Regions from separate parts of the Streptomyces sp. NPDC031265 genome, predicted to be linked through region 3. Evidence: riboswitches for the same ligand, from Rfam matches in the RefSeq annotation. Region 3 holds a riboswitch; each other region holds the start of a gene.
What was found. Region 3 has a riboswitch for cyclic di-AMP ahead of ACZ499_RS36255 (transglycosylase family protein). Riboswitches for the same ligand answer to the same signal wherever they lie in the genome.
Positions count from the first base shown of each region.

Region 1: it holds a riboswitch for cyclic di-AMP, as region 3 does, so the genes downstream of both, ACZ499_RS10910 (M23 family metallopeptidase) here and ACZ499_RS36255 (transglycosylase family protein) in region 3, are expected to answer to the same signal.
Region 2: it holds a riboswitch for cyclic di-AMP, as region 3 does, so the genes downstream of both, ACZ499_RS29960 (M23 family metallopeptidase) here and ACZ499_RS36255 (transglycosylase family protein) in region 3, are expected to answer to the same signal.

Region 1 is NZ_JBVIHM010000005.1:164,637-170,191, reverse strand. Features, by position in the region: gene ACZ499_RS10925 (bifunctional acetate--CoA ligase family protein/GNAT family N-acetyltransferase) at 1-149, opposite strand, end outside; gene ACZ499_RS10920 (HPr family phosphocarrier protein) at 324-605, shown strand; gene ACZ499_RS10915 (GntR family transcriptional regulator) at 823-1,500, opposite strand; gene ACZ499_RS10910 (M23 family metallopeptidase) at 1,707-2,477, opposite strand; cyclic di-AMP (ydaO/yuaA leader) riboswitch at 2,491-2,651, opposite strand; gene ACZ499_RS10905 (M16 family metallopeptidase) at 2,866-4,233, opposite strand; gene ACZ499_RS10900 (M16 family metallopeptidase) at 4,251-5,555, opposite strand, start outside.
Region 2 is NZ_JBVIHM010000024.1:99,149-104,703, forward strand. Features, by position in the region: gene ACZ499_RS29950 (NAD-dependent epimerase/dehydratase family protein) at 1-278, shown strand, start outside; gene ACZ499_RS29955 (SGNH/GDSL hydrolase family protein) at 449-1,240, opposite strand; gene ACZ499_RS29960 (M23 family metallopeptidase) at 1,371-2,327, opposite strand; cyclic di-AMP (ydaO/yuaA leader) riboswitch at 2,332-2,497, opposite strand; gene ACZ499_RS29965 (alpha-galactosidase) at 2,884-4,995, opposite strand; gene ACZ499_RS29970 (tyrosine-protein phosphatase) at 5,192-5,555, shown strand, end outside.
Region 3 is NZ_JBVIHM010000039.1:27,642-33,196, forward strand. Features, by position in the region: gene ACZ499_RS36240 (nucleoside triphosphate pyrophosphohydrolase) at 1-261, shown strand, start outside; gene ACZ499_RS36245 (cytochrome P450 family protein) at 432-1,667, shown strand; gene ACZ499_RS36250 (transglycosylase family protein) at 1,800-2,774, shown strand; cyclic di-AMP (ydaO/yuaA leader) riboswitch at 3,034-3,234, shown strand; gene ACZ499_RS36255 (transglycosylase family protein) at 3,237-3,899, shown strand; gene eno (phosphopyruvate hydratase) at 4,351-5,555, shown strand, end outside.

The DNA.
Region 1 (5,555 bases), on a different contig from region 3:
GACACCTGCTCGTAGAACGAGACGAGCCGCTCCGCGTCGTCGGTCGTGATGGGCCTGATCCGCGCGGTCCCCCCGTCGCGCAGCACGACGTCGGCCTCCCAGTGGGCCGGGTACGCGGGGTCCTGCGTCTTCTCCTGCGGAGCCTGCATACGGGCAGCCTACGGGTCGCGGGGCCGCTGCGGTCAGGTCAAGGTAGGGGGCAAGGTGGAGAGGGCGGCCAGGGCCGAAGGGCCGCCGGATCCGGGACCGACGTCGGCACGAGCACTGCGCAGGACATGAGAGACTGGTCTAGACAACCGTCAGAGATTTCGAAGGGCATCACCATGGCTGAGCGCCGCGTCAATGTCGGCTGGGCCGAGGGCCTGCACGCCCGCCCCGCTTCCATCTTCGTCCGCGCCGCCACGGCCTCCGGCGTCCCCGTGACGATCGCCAAGGCCGACGGCAACCCGGTCAACGCCGCCTCCATGCTCGCGGTGCTCGGCCTGGGTGCGCAGGGCGGCGAGGAGATCGTGCTGGCTTCCGAGGCGGAGGGCGCCGAGGCGGCCCTGGACCGTCTGGCGAAGCTGGTCGAGGCGGGCCTTGAGGAGCTCCCCGAGACCGTCTGACCGCACCCGGTCGGCCGAACCCGGCCCGGGCCGGCGCGTCACCGCACTTCGCGAAACGGAGCCGCGGACCCTGAATTCAGGGTCCGCGGCTCCTTTCGTTTTAAGCGAGTGGTACGGGTCGCGCGAACCTCTTACCCGCGCCGCTGATTTCCGGCGGCGATTTCGGGCAGCGCGGAAGAACCCCGCCGAATCACTCCCTTTGTATACGGCGACCCCGTTAAGCGCGGGCGCTCGCGGTGTTTACTGCATGTTGCGAAGTCCTCACGTCCACCGGGTGCCGCAGGCGATAGGCGGAAAACGCGCGGTCGGCGTGGTGGGCGGCCAGCGATCTGGCCCGCTCGGCGTTGCCGCGCGCCAGCGCGTCCACGATCGCCCCGTGCTCCGCCCAGCACTCGACGGGCAGCGCGGGCTGCTCCACCACGTACATCCAGGCGATCTTGTGCCGCAGCTGGGTGAGCAGCGAGATGAGGCCGGGACTGCCGGAGGCCTGGGCCAGCGTCTCGTGGAACCAGCCGCCCAGCGAGCGCAGATCCTCGCCCTGGGCCCGCCGGATGCGGTCCTGGCCCAGCCTGACCAGGCCGCGCAGCACCTTGAGATGGGCCTCGGTGCGCCGGGCGGCCGCCCGCGAGGCGGCCAGCGGCTCCAGCATCGCGCGCAGTTCGAGCAGGTCGGCGGCCTCCTGCTCGGTCGGCTCGGCGACACAGGCCCCGGCGTGCCGGCGCGTGGTGACGAACCCCTCGGACTCCAGCGTGCGCAGCGCCTCGCGGACCGGGACGCGCGAGACCCCGTACCGCCGGGCGAGCACTTCCTCGGTGAGCCGGCTGCCGCGCGCGAAGAGTCCCGCGACGATGTCGTCGCGGATTGCCGTGCATACCGATTGCGCTGGAATGCGCATGACCGAACCTCCGCCTTAATCCCCGCGAAACGCGGTCGATCGACGCCTGTTCGGTGACTCTATTCGAGCGGTTGTTAATTCCCGGTGACATGCCGTATGCAATGCATATCTTTTGGCCACGGACGGCTCCCGGCTCGCCCGACGGCGACGCCGAAGCCCCCGGCGCGGACGCCGGGGGCTTCGGTGGAGGTGCGGGGACGGCCGCGTCAGACGTTGACGCCGTGCGAGCGCAGATACGCGATCGGATCGATGTCCGAGCCGTACGACGGGCCCGTGCGGGCCTCGAAGTGGAGGTGCGGGCCGGTGGTGTTGCCGGTGTCGCCGGAGATGCCGATCTGCTGGCCCGGCTCGACGCGCTGGCCGACGGAGACGCCGATGGACGACAGGTGGCCGTACTGCGTGTACGTGCCGTCGTTCATGCGGATGACGATGTTGTTGCCGTAGGCACCGCCCCAGCCCGCCTCGACGACGGTGCCCAGGCCGACGGCGTGCACCGAGGTGCCCTCGCCCGCGTGGAAGTCGATGCCGGTGTGGCTGCCGGAGGACCAGATCGAGCCGCCGGTCTTGTAGCCGGTGGAGACGTAACTGCCGTCGATCGGGGCGACGAAGGAGTTGAGGCGCTTGCGCTCGGCCTCGCGGGCGGCGCGCTCCTTGGCGGCGCGCTCCTCCTTGGCCTTCGCCTCGGCCTTGCGCTTCGCCTCGGCGGCGGCGCGGGCCTTGTCGGCGGCGTGCTTCTGGGCGGCTGCCTGGGCGTCGATGCGGTCGGCGAGGGAGTCGCCGACCGCGATCGCCTGGGTGATGCCGGTGTCCTCGACGGAGGCCGCGGCGGGCGCCGAGGTCTCGGCGGCCAGGGCCGGGGAGGCGAGGGTGCCCACGACTCCGGCGGTGGCGAGAGTGGCGATGCCCGCTATGTTCGCGCTCTTGCGCGACATGGCGCTCGGACGACGGTGCTTCCCGGTGGCACGGGTGAACGCCATGAAGGGGCGGTGTCCTTTCCTTCCATCTCGCCTACCGGGTTAGCTGACGGGTTCGGAGCTGGAAGGTCTCCTACGGGCTCCTCCGCGGGCGGAGGCGTCCGATTCACCCCAGGGACTGAGTGGGTCCCCGGCTCCCCTGGCTCGCGCCAGTTGGGGACTCGGCGATCGCTGTCCGGTGCCGCGACTGCGACGGATGGTGACGGACAGCGCGACCGACGCTAGACGGCTGATCTTTCAATCACCAAACAGACACGTCTTTTTGTTGCACACGCCACATGACAGACAGGCAACCTCCCCAACAAATCGGACATACAGGAGGACCCCGGCGGCACATCGGCCACCGGGGTCCTCCTCCCGCGCACGCGTCCGCGCGCGCCGGTCCGCTCAATCAGCCCGCGACGACGGTGACTTCACCGATGCCGAGCGCCTTGACGGGCTCCTCGATCTGCGCCGCGTCCCCGACGAGGACGGTCACCAGACGGTCCACCGGGAAGGCGCTGACGACCGCCGCGGTGGCCTCCACGGTGCCCGTGTCGGCCAGCAGCGCGTACAACTGCGCCTGGAAGTCGTCCGGGAGGTGCTGCTCGACCTGGTCGGCCAGCGTCCCGGCGACGGCGGCCGCCGTCTCGTACTTGAGCGGGGCCACGCCCACCAGGTTCTGCACGGCGGTCTCCCGCTCGGCGTCCGTCAGCCCCTCGGCGGCGAGCTTGCGCAGCACCGTCCACAGGTCGTCGAGGGCCGGGCCGGTGTTGGGCGTGTCGACCGAGCCGCTGATGGCGAGCATGGCCGCGCCGGTGCCCTCCGCGCCGGAGCGCAGCACCTGACCGTACGCACGCACTCCGTACGTGTAGCCCTTCTCCTCGCGCAGGACGCGGTCCAGGCGGGAGGTGAGCGTGCCGCCCAGGCAGTACGTCCCGAGGACCTGGGCGGGCCAGACGCGGTCGTGGCGGTCCGGGCCGATCCGGCCGATCAGCAACTGCGTCTGGACGGCGCCGGGCCGGTCGACGATGACCACGCGGCCGGTGTCGTCGGCGGTGACCGGGGGCATCGGGCGCTCCTCGGCCGGGGTGCCGGTCCAGGCGCCCAGGGTGTCCGCCAGGATCGCGTCCAGGTCGGTGGCGCCCAGGTCGCCCACGATCACGGCGGTGGCCGCCGCCGGGCGTACGTACGCCTCGTAGAAGGCCCGCACCGCCCCCGTGTCGATCCGCGTGACGGTCTCCTCGGTGCCCTGGCGCGGGCGCGACATGCGCGCGGTGGCCGGGAAGAGCTCCCTGGAGAGCTGCTGGGCGGCGCGCCGGGCCGGGTTGGCCAGCTCGTGCGGGATCTCGTCCAGGCGGTTGCGGACCAGCCGGTCGACCTCCGCGTCGGCGAACGCGGGGGCGCGCAGCGCCTCCGCGAGCAGGCCGAGCGCCTTGGCCAGCCGGGAGACCGGCACCTCCAGGGAGACCCGCACGCCCGGGTGGTCCGCGTGCGCGTCCAGGGTGGCGCCGCAGCGCTCCAGGTCGGCGGCGAACTCCTCGGCGGAGCGCTTGTCGGTGCCCTCGGAGAACGCGCGCGCCATGATCGTGGCGACGCCGTCCAGGCCCGTCGGCTCGGCGTCCAGCGGGGCGGCGAGGAAGATCTCGACGGCCACGACCTGCTGGCCGGGGCGGTCGCAACGCAGCACGGTGAGCCCGTTGGGCAGGGTGGCGCGGCCGGGGGCGGGGAACGCCCAGGGACGCGCGGTGCCGGCGGCCGGCTGGGGATGGAACTGCATGGTCACGCCGGTCTCGCTCACTGCTCTGCTCCCTCTGCGTCGGCGTCGGCCGCGTCGTCTGCTTCGGCGGTGGTCGGCTCGTACACCAGCACCGCCCTGTTGTCCGGGCGCAGGGTGGCCCGGGCCGCGTCCCGCACCTCCTCGGCGGTGATGTCGAGCACCCGGTCGACGGCGGTCAGGGCGAGCTGGGGATCGCCGAACAGCACCGCGTACCTGCAGAGTTCGTCGGCTCGGCCGGCGACCGTGCCGAGCCGGTCCAGCCACTCGCGCTCCAGCTGGGCCTGGGCGCGCTCCATCTCCTCGGCCGTGGGGCCCTCTTCGGCGAACCGGGCCAGCTCGTCGTCGACGGCCGACTCGATGTCGGGGACCTCGACGCCGCCGGACGTCTTGACGTCCAGCCAGCCGAGCGAGGGAGCGCCGGCGAGGCGCAGCAGGCCGAACCCGGCCGCCACGGCGCTCTGGTCGTGGCGCACCAGACGGTTGTGGAGGCGGGAGGACTCGCCGCCGCCGAGGACGGTGAGCGCCAGGTCGGCGGCGTCGCACTCGCGCGTGCCGTCGTGCGGCAGCCGGTAGGCGGCCATCAGGGCGCGCGCGGGGACGTCCTCGTGGACGACCTCGCGCAGCTGCTCGCCGATCACGCCGGGCAGCTCGCCGTCGCGCGGCGGCTGCTTGCCGTCGTGGGTCGGGATCGAGCCGAAGTACTTCTCGATCCAGGCGAGCGTCAGCTCGGGGTCGATGTCGCCGACGACCGAGAGGACCGCGTTGTTCGGCGCGTAGTACGTACGGAAGAAGTTCCGCGCGTCCTCCAGCGTCGCCGCGTCCAGGTCGGCCATGGAGCCGATCGGCGTGTGGTGGTACGGGTGGCCCTCCGGGTAGGCCAGCGCGGTGAGCTTCTCGAACGCCGTGCCGTACGGCACGTTGTCGTACCGCTGGCGGCGCTCGTTCTTGACGACGTCGCGCTGGTTCTCCATGGACTCCTCGTCCAGTGCGGAGAGCAGCGAGCCCATGCGGTCGGCTTCCAGCCACAGCGCCAGTTCGAGCTGGTGGGTGGGCATGGTCTCGAAGTAGTTGGTGCGCTCGAAGCTGGTGGTGCCGTTGAGCGAGCCGCCCGCGCCCTGCACCAGCTCGAAGTGACCGTTTCCGTGGACCTGGTGCGAGCCCTGGAACATCAGGTGCTCGAAGAGGTGCGCCAGGCCCGTGCGGCCCTCGACCTCGTGGCGGGAACCCACGTCGTACCAGAGGCAGACCGCGGCGACCGGGGTCAGGTGGTCCTCGGAGAGCACCACGCGCAGGCCGTTGGCCAGCCGGTGCTCGGTCGCTGT
Region 2 (5,555 bases), on a different contig from region 3:
TGCGCTGGACGGACCCGGAGCCGATCCTGGCCGCCGGGGTCGAGCCCTGGAACCACCTGCCGGTGTGGATTCCGCCGGGCGAGCTGCACCGCACGATGCACGGCTCGAACGTGTGGAAGGCCGTGCTCTCGGGGCTGCGCTGCCGTCCCGTCGAGGAGACGGTCGCCGACACCTGGGCCTGGCTCGAATCGATCGGCGGCGAGGCTCCGCAGCGGCCGGACCGCCCCCGGGTCGGACTCGACCCGGAGACGGAGCGGAGGCTGCTGACGCAGCGGTGATTCGGCTGCGGGCCGTCTGTGGCCGGTCGCTCCCCCAAGTTCTCGGCTTCACTCGAACAGGGGGACCCCCGTCTCGGCGGAGCCGCACATGCCACAGCCCCGCGCCCCTATGGGGGCGCGGGGCCGCACCGCACTGAGGAAAGCTGCTCCGATACGGCGCTGATGATGCGTCAGAGGGGCAGCAGATCCGGGCGCTTGGGCTCCACGTGGTCGCCCGAGCTCTCGCCGCGCAGCCGTCGTCCGATCCACGGCACCAGGTGCTCGCGCGCCCAGTGGATGTCGTCGCGCCGCACGTCCAGGGTGTTGCGCGGCGGCAGCGGGGGCCACGCCTGGTCCGGGTCGGCGGGGATCTGCAGCCCGAGCACCTGCGCGGCGCGCAGCGCGACCCGGGTGTGCCCCTCCGGCGACAGATGCAGCCGGTCGCCGTCCCACGCCCGCCTGTCCTGAACGGACTTGAGCGACCACAGGTCGAGCACCGGGCACCCGTAGCGGTCCGCGATGGAGCGCACGTGCGCGGTGTACGTGGCGACCTTGCCCCGCAGATGCTTGAAGACCGGCACCCCGCGCGTGTCGAACCCGGTGGTCACCATGACCGTCGGGATCGCGCTCTTCAAGTCGGCCACGGCGCGCTCGAAGCGCTCGGCCACGTCGTCCGGGTCGCTGCCCGGCCGGATGATGTCGTTGCCCCCCGCGCAGAAGCTCACCAGGTCGGGCGCGAGCTCCTTGGCCCGCGGCACCTGCTCCTCGACGATCTGGTCGAGGAGCCTACCGCGGACCGCGAGATTGGCGTAGCGAAAGGCCCCCTCCGGTCGCTGGTCTGCCAGTAGCACGGCGAACCTGTCCGCCCAGCCGACGAACGCCCCGTCCGGGCCGGGGTCGCCGACGCCTTCCGTGAAGCTGTCGCCGAGCGCCGTGTACGACCCGAACGTACCGCTGCTGAATGATCTCGAATCGTCTGCCACGAGACCACATCTTTCCCTTATGGGTGTGACCTACGCGACCGTAAGGAGGGGTTGACGATGGGTGATATAGACCACCCGGTCAGTTTCCCGCAGCGGGAATACGCGCCAATTGCCGACGGGGCAACGGTCGTTAGAGGTTCGCGCCCTGCTGGCGGAGGTAGGCGAGCGGGTCGACGTCCGAGCCGTAGTCGGGCGTGGTACGGATCTCGAAGTGCAGGTGCGGGCCGGTGACGTTGCCGGTGGCGCCGGAGAGCCCGAGCTGCTGGCCCTCGGTCACGGTCTGCCCGGCCGAGACGGAGAACTGCGAGAGGTGGGCGTACTGGGAGTACATGCCGTCGGCGTGCCGGATGACGACCTGGTTGCCGTACGCGCCGCCCCAGCCGGCCGAGACGACCGTGCCCGCGCCGACGGCCTTCACCGTGGTGCCGGTGTCGGCCGCGAAGTCGACGCCCGTGTGGTAGCCGCTGGACCACATGGATCCGGCCATGCGGTACGGGGTGCCGATGCTCACGCTGTCGAGCGGCGCGCGGAAGCCGGAGGCGGAGCCCTGGTTCGCGGTGGCGGACGAGGAGGTGTCGGCGGCGGCGGCCGCCTTGGGGGCGGAGGCGGCCGGGGAGGACTTCGCCGTGCGGGGGGCGGACTTCTTCGTACCGGAGTCGTGCGAACCGCTCGCCTTGGCGGAGCCGTGCGACGCGCCGCCGCCCGGGACCTTGGCCCCGAGGGTGAGCTTCATGCCCGGGCGGATCAGCGCCGGGTCGGAGCCGACGACCTCGCGGTTGTCCTTGTAGAGCCGCTGCCAGCCGCCGAGCCGGTGGTCCTGGGCGATCTGCGACAGGCAGTCGCCGCTCTTGACCTTGTATGTGGCGGGCACGGCCTGCGGGGCGGCGGCCGGAGCGGCGATGAAGGTCCCGGCGGCGCGGACGGCCTGCTGGGGCGCGGTGGCGGGGGCGGCGGTCTTCACCGCGGCGTGCGCGCCGGTGGCGCCCAGCAGCGGGATGGCGAGCGCGGCGCCGCCCGTACCGGCGGCGACCATGCCCCGGGATATCGGGCTGGACTTGGGACGGCGGTGCTTACCCTTCGCGGGCATGGCGGATTCCTCTCCGGCGCCTGCGAGGTGAGCTGTCGGGTTCGGGCTGGAGCTGCCCGGCCGGGCACCGCGTGCGGTGTTCCGGCTTCACCCCGAGCCGTGCCGGAATTCCGGACGGCGCTTACCTGGGTCCCCCGCTCCTGCCACGCGTGGATGGGTGCGGATTCCGAGCGGTGGCAGGATTCGGCGGTCCACCCGGATTGCGGTGACCGTAAGCGAGCCCGGCGGGTCACGACAAGTACCCATTCGCCTTCGGCATTCCCGGCCGGGAATTCCTCCGGGAATTCTGGTCACCCTGCGTCGACGGGAATTCCCAACAGGCCCCGCCGGAACGGGGAATTCATTCGGGCCGCCACCACGGAACGTCACGGATATGACGCTGCTCACGGGCAACCTCCCCTTCCCGCCGGGGAGATGGACAGGAGCCACCAAATCGCCCAATCCGGGCTAAAGTTCTAGCCGATTCACCCCTTCCCGCCACCTATCGCCCCATTCTGTCCACTTTTGGTCAGTGCATCCCGATGGAGATCTTCGGCGTGCCAAGAGCGCGAATTCCTTATGCCGGGAGTTCGCCAAGCCGCCGGAAACGGAACACCGCCGCATCAAGATCGCCCCGCAGCCCGGTGTCCAGACCCCGGTGCAGCAATACCGCTCCCCTGTGTACGGCCCCGGTGTCGAGGCACCGATAGGCCGCCGCCGGGTCCAGACCGCGCAGCCGTACGGCCGGGGGACGCTCGCCGTAGCGCTGGGCCTGGAGGTGGGCGAGGACCACGGTGTCGTCGCCGCGCACGTACTGGACGGCGCTGAGCCCCCCGCGCGGCGGCCGCAGCCGGTACTGGGCCCCGAGCTGCACCACCGGCCGGATCGCCTTGTACAGCTCCACCCACCCGCGCGCCTCGGCCAGCTCGGCCTCGCTCCACCGGGTGAGGTCCCCGCCGATGCCGAGCACCCCGGCCATCGCGCTCCCGAAGCGGAAGCGCAGGCTGCTGCGGCGGCCGTTGAGCAGGGTGTTGGGGCTGTCGGTGACCCAGGCGGCCATCACCCGGGCCGGGTGCAGCTGGCTGAAGCCGTCCTGGATGGCGAGCCGGTCCAGCGGGTCGGTGTTGTCGGAGGTCCACACCTGGTCCGTACGGGAGAGGATGCCGAGGTCGATCCGGCCGCCGCCGCCCGAGCAGGACTCGAAGTCGACCGAGGGGTGCGCGGCCCGCAGCCGCTCCAACAGGCCGTACAGCGCCCGGACATGCTCGATCCAGAGCTTCTGCGGATACTCCTCGCCGGGCCAGCCCGCGTCGGTGAAGCAGCGGTTGAAGTCCCACTTCACATAGTCGACGGGCGCGCTCGAAAGGAGTCCGTCCAGCTGCTCCCAGAGGTACTCCTGGACGTCCGGGCGGGCCAGGTTGAGCACGAGCTGGTTGCGGAACTCGGTGCGCCGGCGTCCGCTCTGGTGCTGCACCCACTCCGGGTGCGCCCGGTACAGCGCACTGTCGGCGTTGACCATCTCCGGCTCGACCCAGATCCCGAACCGCATGCCCAGCGCGTGCACTTCGTCGGCCAGCGGCTTGAGGCCGCCGGGGAAGCGCTCGGGGTTGGGCGTCCAGTCGCCGAGCCCGGCCGCATCATGGGTGCGGTCCCCGAACCAGCCGTCGTCGATGACGAACAGCTCGACGCCCATCGCCGCCGCCCGGTGCGCCAGCGCCCGCTGCTGCGGCTCGGAGATGTCGAACCCGGTGGCCTCCCAGGAGTTGAAGAGCACCGGCCGCACCCGCTCGGCATCCGGGATCACCCGGGCCAGCTGCCAGGCGTGCCACTCCCGGCTGGCCCCGCCGAAGCCGTCCGGGCTCCACAGCCCGGCGAAGACCGGTGTGGTGTACGAATCGCCGGGCGCCAGGGACAGCAGCCCGGAGTCGTCGTACCCGGCGCCGCCGCTGATCTGCACCCGGCCGTCCGGCAGGTGCTGGACGGCGATGCGCCAGGACCCGGACCAGCCGAGCGCGCACCCGTACACCTCGCCGCTCTCCTCGGTGGCGGTGCCCTCGGCGTCCAGGGTGACCCAGGGCAGGTGCTGGTGGCCGGTGTGGCCGCGGCGGCTGCCGAGCACCTTGTCGCCCGGGGTGAGGTCGGCCCGTACGAGCCGGGACTCGGCCGCCCAGCGGCCGTGCAGCTGGCTGAGCCGCCAGCCGTCGCGCAGCGGCAGCGTCCACACGGCCGCGTCGGCCCGCAGCAGCTCCAGGTCCGGGTCACCGGCCGTGCCCTCGTGGGCGACGGTCGCCCAGCGCTCGACGACGTCGGCGTCGTCGCGCATCCGGTAGTGCAGGGTGAGCCCCAGGCGGTGCACGGCGTCGGCGAAGCGCAGCCGCAGTTCGTCGCCGTCGACCACGGCGTCCGCGAAGGTCCACTCGGTGCCGCGCACCCGAGGGGTCCGTACGGAGAGCGCGGGGCGCGCGAAACGGGGCCCGCCCTCCACCACGTACTCCTCCTGGCCATCCAGTGGTGACTCGAAGGGCCAGTAGGGCGGCAGGGGCTGGGCGGCCAGTGCCTCGGCGTCGGCGAGGGCCAGGCGCGGGCCCCAGTGGAGGTGCAGGAGTTCCCCGTGGTCCGTGAGGTGCAGCGCATAGCCGCTGGTGCGACCGGAGAGCAGCCACACCCGTCCGTCCGTAGTCTCGATCATCCCGACTCCCCAGTTCCGCACAGGTACGCACAGGCACGAACACCAGCAACAGGATCGGGGGTCCATCGCCGCGAGGGCAACGGGTGCGAGGGGGTCGCCTTCCGGTCGGGCCGTCGAGATGATTGCCCCGGGAACCCATGTCGTATCGTCGGATCGAGGCGGCGTGATCTTTTTTCGAACCACATCAGGAGCGAACGTGACGCAGCAGACTCCGCAGGTCCCTTCGACCGAACCCGAGCTCTCCGGGGTGCGCAACTTCCGTGATGTGGGCGGACTGCCGACCGTGGACGGCCGCCGGCTGCGGCACGGACGGCTCTTCCGCAGCGGCCACCTGGCACACGCGACCGAGCAGGACGCTGCCTTCCTCGCCACCCTCGGGCTGCACACCATCTTCGACTTCCGCAACGCGGCGGACCAGAAGCTGGAGGGGCCGGACGTGGACCTGCCCGGGGTGCGCAATGTGAACATACCGCTGACGGACCCCGCCGACGGGGCCGAGTTCTGGAAGATGGTCCGCGACGGCGACATCAACCAGCTGCGGTCGGTCCTCTCCGACGGCC
Region 3 (5,555 bases):
CAGAAGGCGGCGGAGAAGCAGCGCGACTCGGTGACCGACGGCATCCCGCTCGGCCAGCCCGCCCTGGCCCTGGCGGCCAAGCTCGCCTCCCGCACCCGTATCGGCTCCCTGGACGTCCCCCTGCCGTCCGGCGAGGGCATCGGCTACCGCCTGCTCGCCCTCGCGGTCGCGGCGGAGGCCGACGGCACGGACCCGGAGGCGGCGCTGCGGGCGGCGGCCCGCGCGTACCGGGACGCGATCCGCACGGCGGAAAAGGCCTGACGGCGGTGGAGCCCTCGCCCCCGTCCGGCCGGAACCCGTCCGGCCGGAACCCGTCCGCCCGGAACTCCGGCCCGTCCGGCCAGGACCCGGTTGCGCCCGCGCACGGCTCGGCCCCGGTCGCTCCCGGTTCCCGCCCGTCCGGCGCGGACCGGACCCCCTCGCCCCCCGAGATGTTCACCTGGGAGTTCGCCACCGACCCGTACCCCACGTACGGGTGGCTGCGGGAGCACTCGCCGGTGCACTGGACCAAGCTGCCCAGCGGGGTCGAGGCGTGGCTCGTGACGCGGTACGCGGACGCCAAGCAGGCGCTCGCCGACCAGCGGCTCTCCAAGAACCCCGCGCACCACGACGAGCCCGCGCACGCCAAGGGCAAGACCGGCATTCCGGGCGAGCGCAAAGCCGATCTGATGACGCATCTGCTCAACATCGACCCGCCGGACCACACCCGGCTGCGGCGGCTGGTGTCGAAGGCGTTCACTCCCCGTACGGTCGCCGAATTCGCGCCCCGGGTGCAGGAGTTGACCGACCAGCTCATCGACCGGTTCGCGGCGGGCGGCGAGGCCGACCTCATCCACGAGTTCGCCTTCCCGCTGCCCATCTACGCCATCTGCGACCTGCTCGGCGTGCCGCGCGAGGACCAGGACGACTTCCGCGACTGGGCCGGGATGATGATCCGGCACGGCGGCGGCCCGCGCGGCGGCGTGGCCCGGTCGGTCAAGAAGATGCGCGGGTATCTCCTCGAACTCATCCACCGCAAAAGGGAGAACCCGGGCGACGACCTCATCTCGGGCCTGATCCGCGCCAGCGACCACGGCGAGCACCTCACCGAGAACGAGGCCGCCGCGATGGCCTTCATCCTCCTGTTCGCCGGTTTCGAGACGACCGTGAACCTCATCGGCAACGGTGTGTACGCGCTGCTGCGCAACCCGGACCAGCGCGAGCGGCTGCAAGCCTCGCTCGCGGCCGGGGAGTCGGACCTGCTGGACACCGGCGTCGAGGAACTGCTGCGCTACGACGGGCCCGTGGAGCTCGCCACCTGGCGGTTCGCCACCCGGCCGCTGACGATCGGGGGTCAGGACATCGCGGCCGGCGACCCGGTGCTCGTCGTCCTCGCCTCCGCCGACCGTGACCCCGAGCGGTTCGGCGCCCCGGACACGCTCGACCTCGGCCGCCGCGACAACCAGCACCTCGGCTACGGCCACGGCATCCACTACTGCCTGGGCGCCCCGCTCGCCCGGCTGGAGGCGAAGACCGCGCTGGCGACCCTGTTGCGCCGCCTTCCTGACCTGCGGCTCGGGGCGGATCCTGCCGATTTGCGCTGGCGCGGCGGGCTCATCATGCGCGGACTGCGTACGCTTCCGGTCGAGTTCACGCCCACCCGAACTGACAGCCCGTCAAAACTGTGACTTTGGCGTTATCGCGGGTGCATCGACTTGTGACAAGCGTTCGAGTACGGCTACGTTCACCCCTCGACTCGGCAAACCAGGCTCAACGCCCGGCCCAGTAGTCACAGACGTAGTCACACGGAAGGCCACAGCATGCGCTCCGGGAACGGACGGCACCGCCGACCCCGCCAGGCTCCCGCACTCGTCGTCGCGGCGGGGGTGACCGGCTCGGCCCTCGCTCTTCCGCTCTTCGCCGCGAGCGGTGCGAGCGCCGCCACCGCGACCACGTGGGACCGCGTCGCGGAGTGCGAGAGCGGCGGCGCGTGGAGCGCCGACTTCGGCAACGGCCTGTACGGCGGCCTCCAGCTCTCCCAGGAGACCTGGGAGAGCTACGGCGGCACGGCGTACGCCTCGCGCCCCGACATGGCCAGCCGCGCGCAGCAGATAGCCGTCGCCGAGAAGGTGCTCGCGGCGAAGGGCCCCAAGGCCTTCACCAGCTGCTCGACGGTCTCCGGGCTCACCTCGGGCGGCGGTGCGCCGGCCGTCGACCCGGGCGCCACGCCCTCGCCGTACGTCCCCTCGGAGGAGGGGGCCGCGACCCCGGACGCCTCCACTCCGTCCGCGCCCGCGAAGACGACTCCGGCGCCCACGACGCCGTCCGGTCCGGCCTCCACCGCTCCCAAGCCGTCCACGACGTCCTCGGCGCCGTCCACGGGCGCGAGCGGGCGGCCCGGGTCCACGACGCCGTCCAGCCCGGCCACCGGCTCCACGGACTCCGCCTCCGGCGGCAAGCACCGCGGCACGCCGGACCCGGCCGAGGGTGGCACCCCCGCCACCACCGAGCCGGGCAATACGGAAAACAGTCATGAATCGGGGCGTCACGCCTCGCGAGGTGACGCCGACTCACGTGAGGCGGGCGACGCGCTCACCGGGGGTGGCGGCTACACCGTCCGCGTCGGCGACAACCTGTGGGACATCTCGCGCTCGCACAAGGTCGAGGGCGGCTGGGCAGCGCTCTACAAGGCGAACGAGAAGACGATCGGCTCCGACCCGGACCTCATCGTGCCCGGCCAGAGCCTTGATCTGAACCTGGCAAACACGGACAACCCGGCCACGCCCAAGGGGTAGTTCAGGGGCCTATGTCCACTTCTGTGCAAGTGAGACATGGGTCTCTTTCCGTCAACTGGCGTGTCCCGTCCGTCCGGTACGGGCGTTACGCCCCCGACCTGCGGAAACAGGGGTTGCGGAGGGGTACGTGGGGGCGATTTCTCCCCGATGTGCCCCTTTGAACATCAGGGGTTGGTGTGATTACGGTCGGAGCGCTCGTCACCACGGGCCCCTTCGACCGGGAACGCCGAATCCTGCCGCCGGTCGCGGGGAACAGTCGACGCTCGATGCGCCGTAGGCAGGAGCGGGGGACCCAAGGTAAGCGCCGGGCCCGGCCGTTGAAGGACGTACGCCATACGGCGGGACGTACGAGACGGCCGACAGGACCGGCTTGGGGTGAAGACGCGCCAGCACGGCGCGGCCGGGCCACTCACTCGCCCGAACCCGACAGCTCACCTCGCAGGCGTCGGTGAGGAGAACTCCATGCTGCTTTCCGGCAAGGGCAAGCACCGTCGCCCGTCCAAGGCCGTCCGCGTCGTCACGCTCGCCGGTGTCACCGGTGCGGCCGTCGCCGCCCCGCTGATGGCCGCGGGCTCCGCCTCCGCCGCCTCCGTCTCCACCTGGGACGCGGTCGCCCAGTGCGAGTCCGGCGGCAACTGGTCCATCAACACCGGCAACGGCTACTACGGCGGTCTGCAGTTCTCGCAGTCCTCCTGGGCCGCGGCGGGCGGCACCCAGTACGCCTCCCGCGCCGACCTGGCCACCAAGGGCCAGCAGATAGCCACCGCCGAGAAGCTGCTCGCGATGCAGGGGCCGGGCGCCTGGTCCTGCGCCGGTGCGGGCAACCTGACGTCCGGTGGCGCGTCCGCGAACGTGGACACGTCCGGCTCGTCCTCGAAGGCCGCCACCCCCAAGGCCGCCCCGGCCCCGAAGCGCGAGTCCGCGCCCGCCTCGCGCAGCGAGTCCCGCCCGGCCCCGGTCAAGACCGGCACCGGCGAGTACAAGGTGAAGGCCGGCGACACCCTCGGCTCCATCGCCGCCGCGCACGGCGTCAAGGGCGGCTGGCAGAAGCTGTTCGAGCTGAACAAGGACGTCGTGAAGGACGCGAACCTGATCTACGTGAACCAGCAGCTCCACCTGAGCTAGGCGCTCCGCTCGGGGGTGGGGGCTGCGTTGCGCGGCTGCGGGCCATCCGTGGCTGCTCGCGCAGTTCCCCGCGCCCCTTTTCGGCCCGGTGTTTGTCCGCGGATCGTCTGTGGCTGGTCGCGCAGTTCCCCGCGCCCCTGAAAGCGCCCCTGCGGGGCGATCCCTGCGGCGACCCCAACCCCCCCCCAGGGGCGCGGGGCTGTGACATTTTGCGGCTCCGCCGCGTGGGCGCGACCAGCCAGCCACGGTCCGCAGACGAACACCAGCCAGCCCCGCAGGGCCCCGCATTCCACCGCCCCCCGCCGGGACGGTTTTGTTTTGTTCGGGAACATTTTGCCCCCCGTTTCGTCCCACGGGCCGGTCGGTCGGCTGGTGGATGCCCCGGAGGCGGTTAGGCTCAGGGGTGCCGGACCGCGCGGCCCGGCGTATTCGCGTCACATCCCAGAAGGAGATGCTCGTGCCGTCCATCGACGTCGTCGTAGCCCGGGAAATCCTGGACTCCCGAGGCAACCCCACGGTCGAGGTCGAGGTCGGCCTCGACGACGGCAGCACCGGTCGTGCCGCCGTCCCGTCCGGCGCCTCCACGGGTGCCTTCGAAGCCATCGAGCTGCGTGACGGTGACCCCAACCGTTACCAGGGCAAGGGCGTCGAGAAGGCCGTCCTCGCCGTGATCGAGCAGATCGGCCCGGAGCTCGTCGGCTACGACGCCACCGAGCAGCGCCTGATCGACCAGGCGATGTTCGACCTGGACGCCACGGACAACAAGGGCTCGCTCGGCGCCAACGCCATCCTCGGCGTCTCGCTCGCCGTCGCGCACGCCGCCTCCGAGGCCAGCGACCTGCCGCTGTTCCGCTACCTGGGCGGCCCGAACGCGCACCTGCTGCCCGTTCCGATGATGAACATCCTCAACGGTGGGTCGCACGCCGACTCCAACGTCGACATCCAGGAGTTCATGATCGCCCCGATCGGCGCGGAGTCCTTCTCCGAGGCGCTGCGCTGGGGTGCCGAGGTCTACCACACCCTCAAGGCCGTCCTGAAGCGCAAGGGCCTGTCCACCGGCCTCGGCGACGAGGGCGGCTTCGCCCCGAACCTGGACTCCAACCGCGCCGCCCTGGACCTGATCCTGGAGGCCATCAAGGAGGCCGGTTACGCCCCGGGCAAGGACATCGCGCTCGCGCTCGACGTCGCCGCGTCCGAGTTCTACAAGGACGGCAAGTACGAGTTCGAGGGCAAGTCCCGCTCGGCCGCCGAGATGACCGAGTACTACGAGGAGCTCGTCTCCGCGTACCCGATGGTCTCCATCGAGGACCCGCTGTACGAGGACGACTGGGCCGGCTGGAAGACCCTCACCGACAAGCTGGGCTCCAAGGTCCAGATCGTCGGCGACGACCTCTTCGTCACCAACCCGGAGCGCCTGGCCCGCGGTATCGAGGAGGGCTCCGCGAACGCCCTGCTCGTCAAGGTCAACCAGATCGGTTCGCTGACCGAGACCCTGGACGCCGTCGAGATGGCCCAGCGCAACGGCTTCAAGTGCATGATGTCCCACCGCTCCGGCGAGACCGAGGACGTCACCATCGCCGACCTCGCCGTCGCGGTGAACTGCGGCCAGATCAAGACCGGCGCCCCGGCCCGCTCGGACCGCGTCGCCAAGTACAA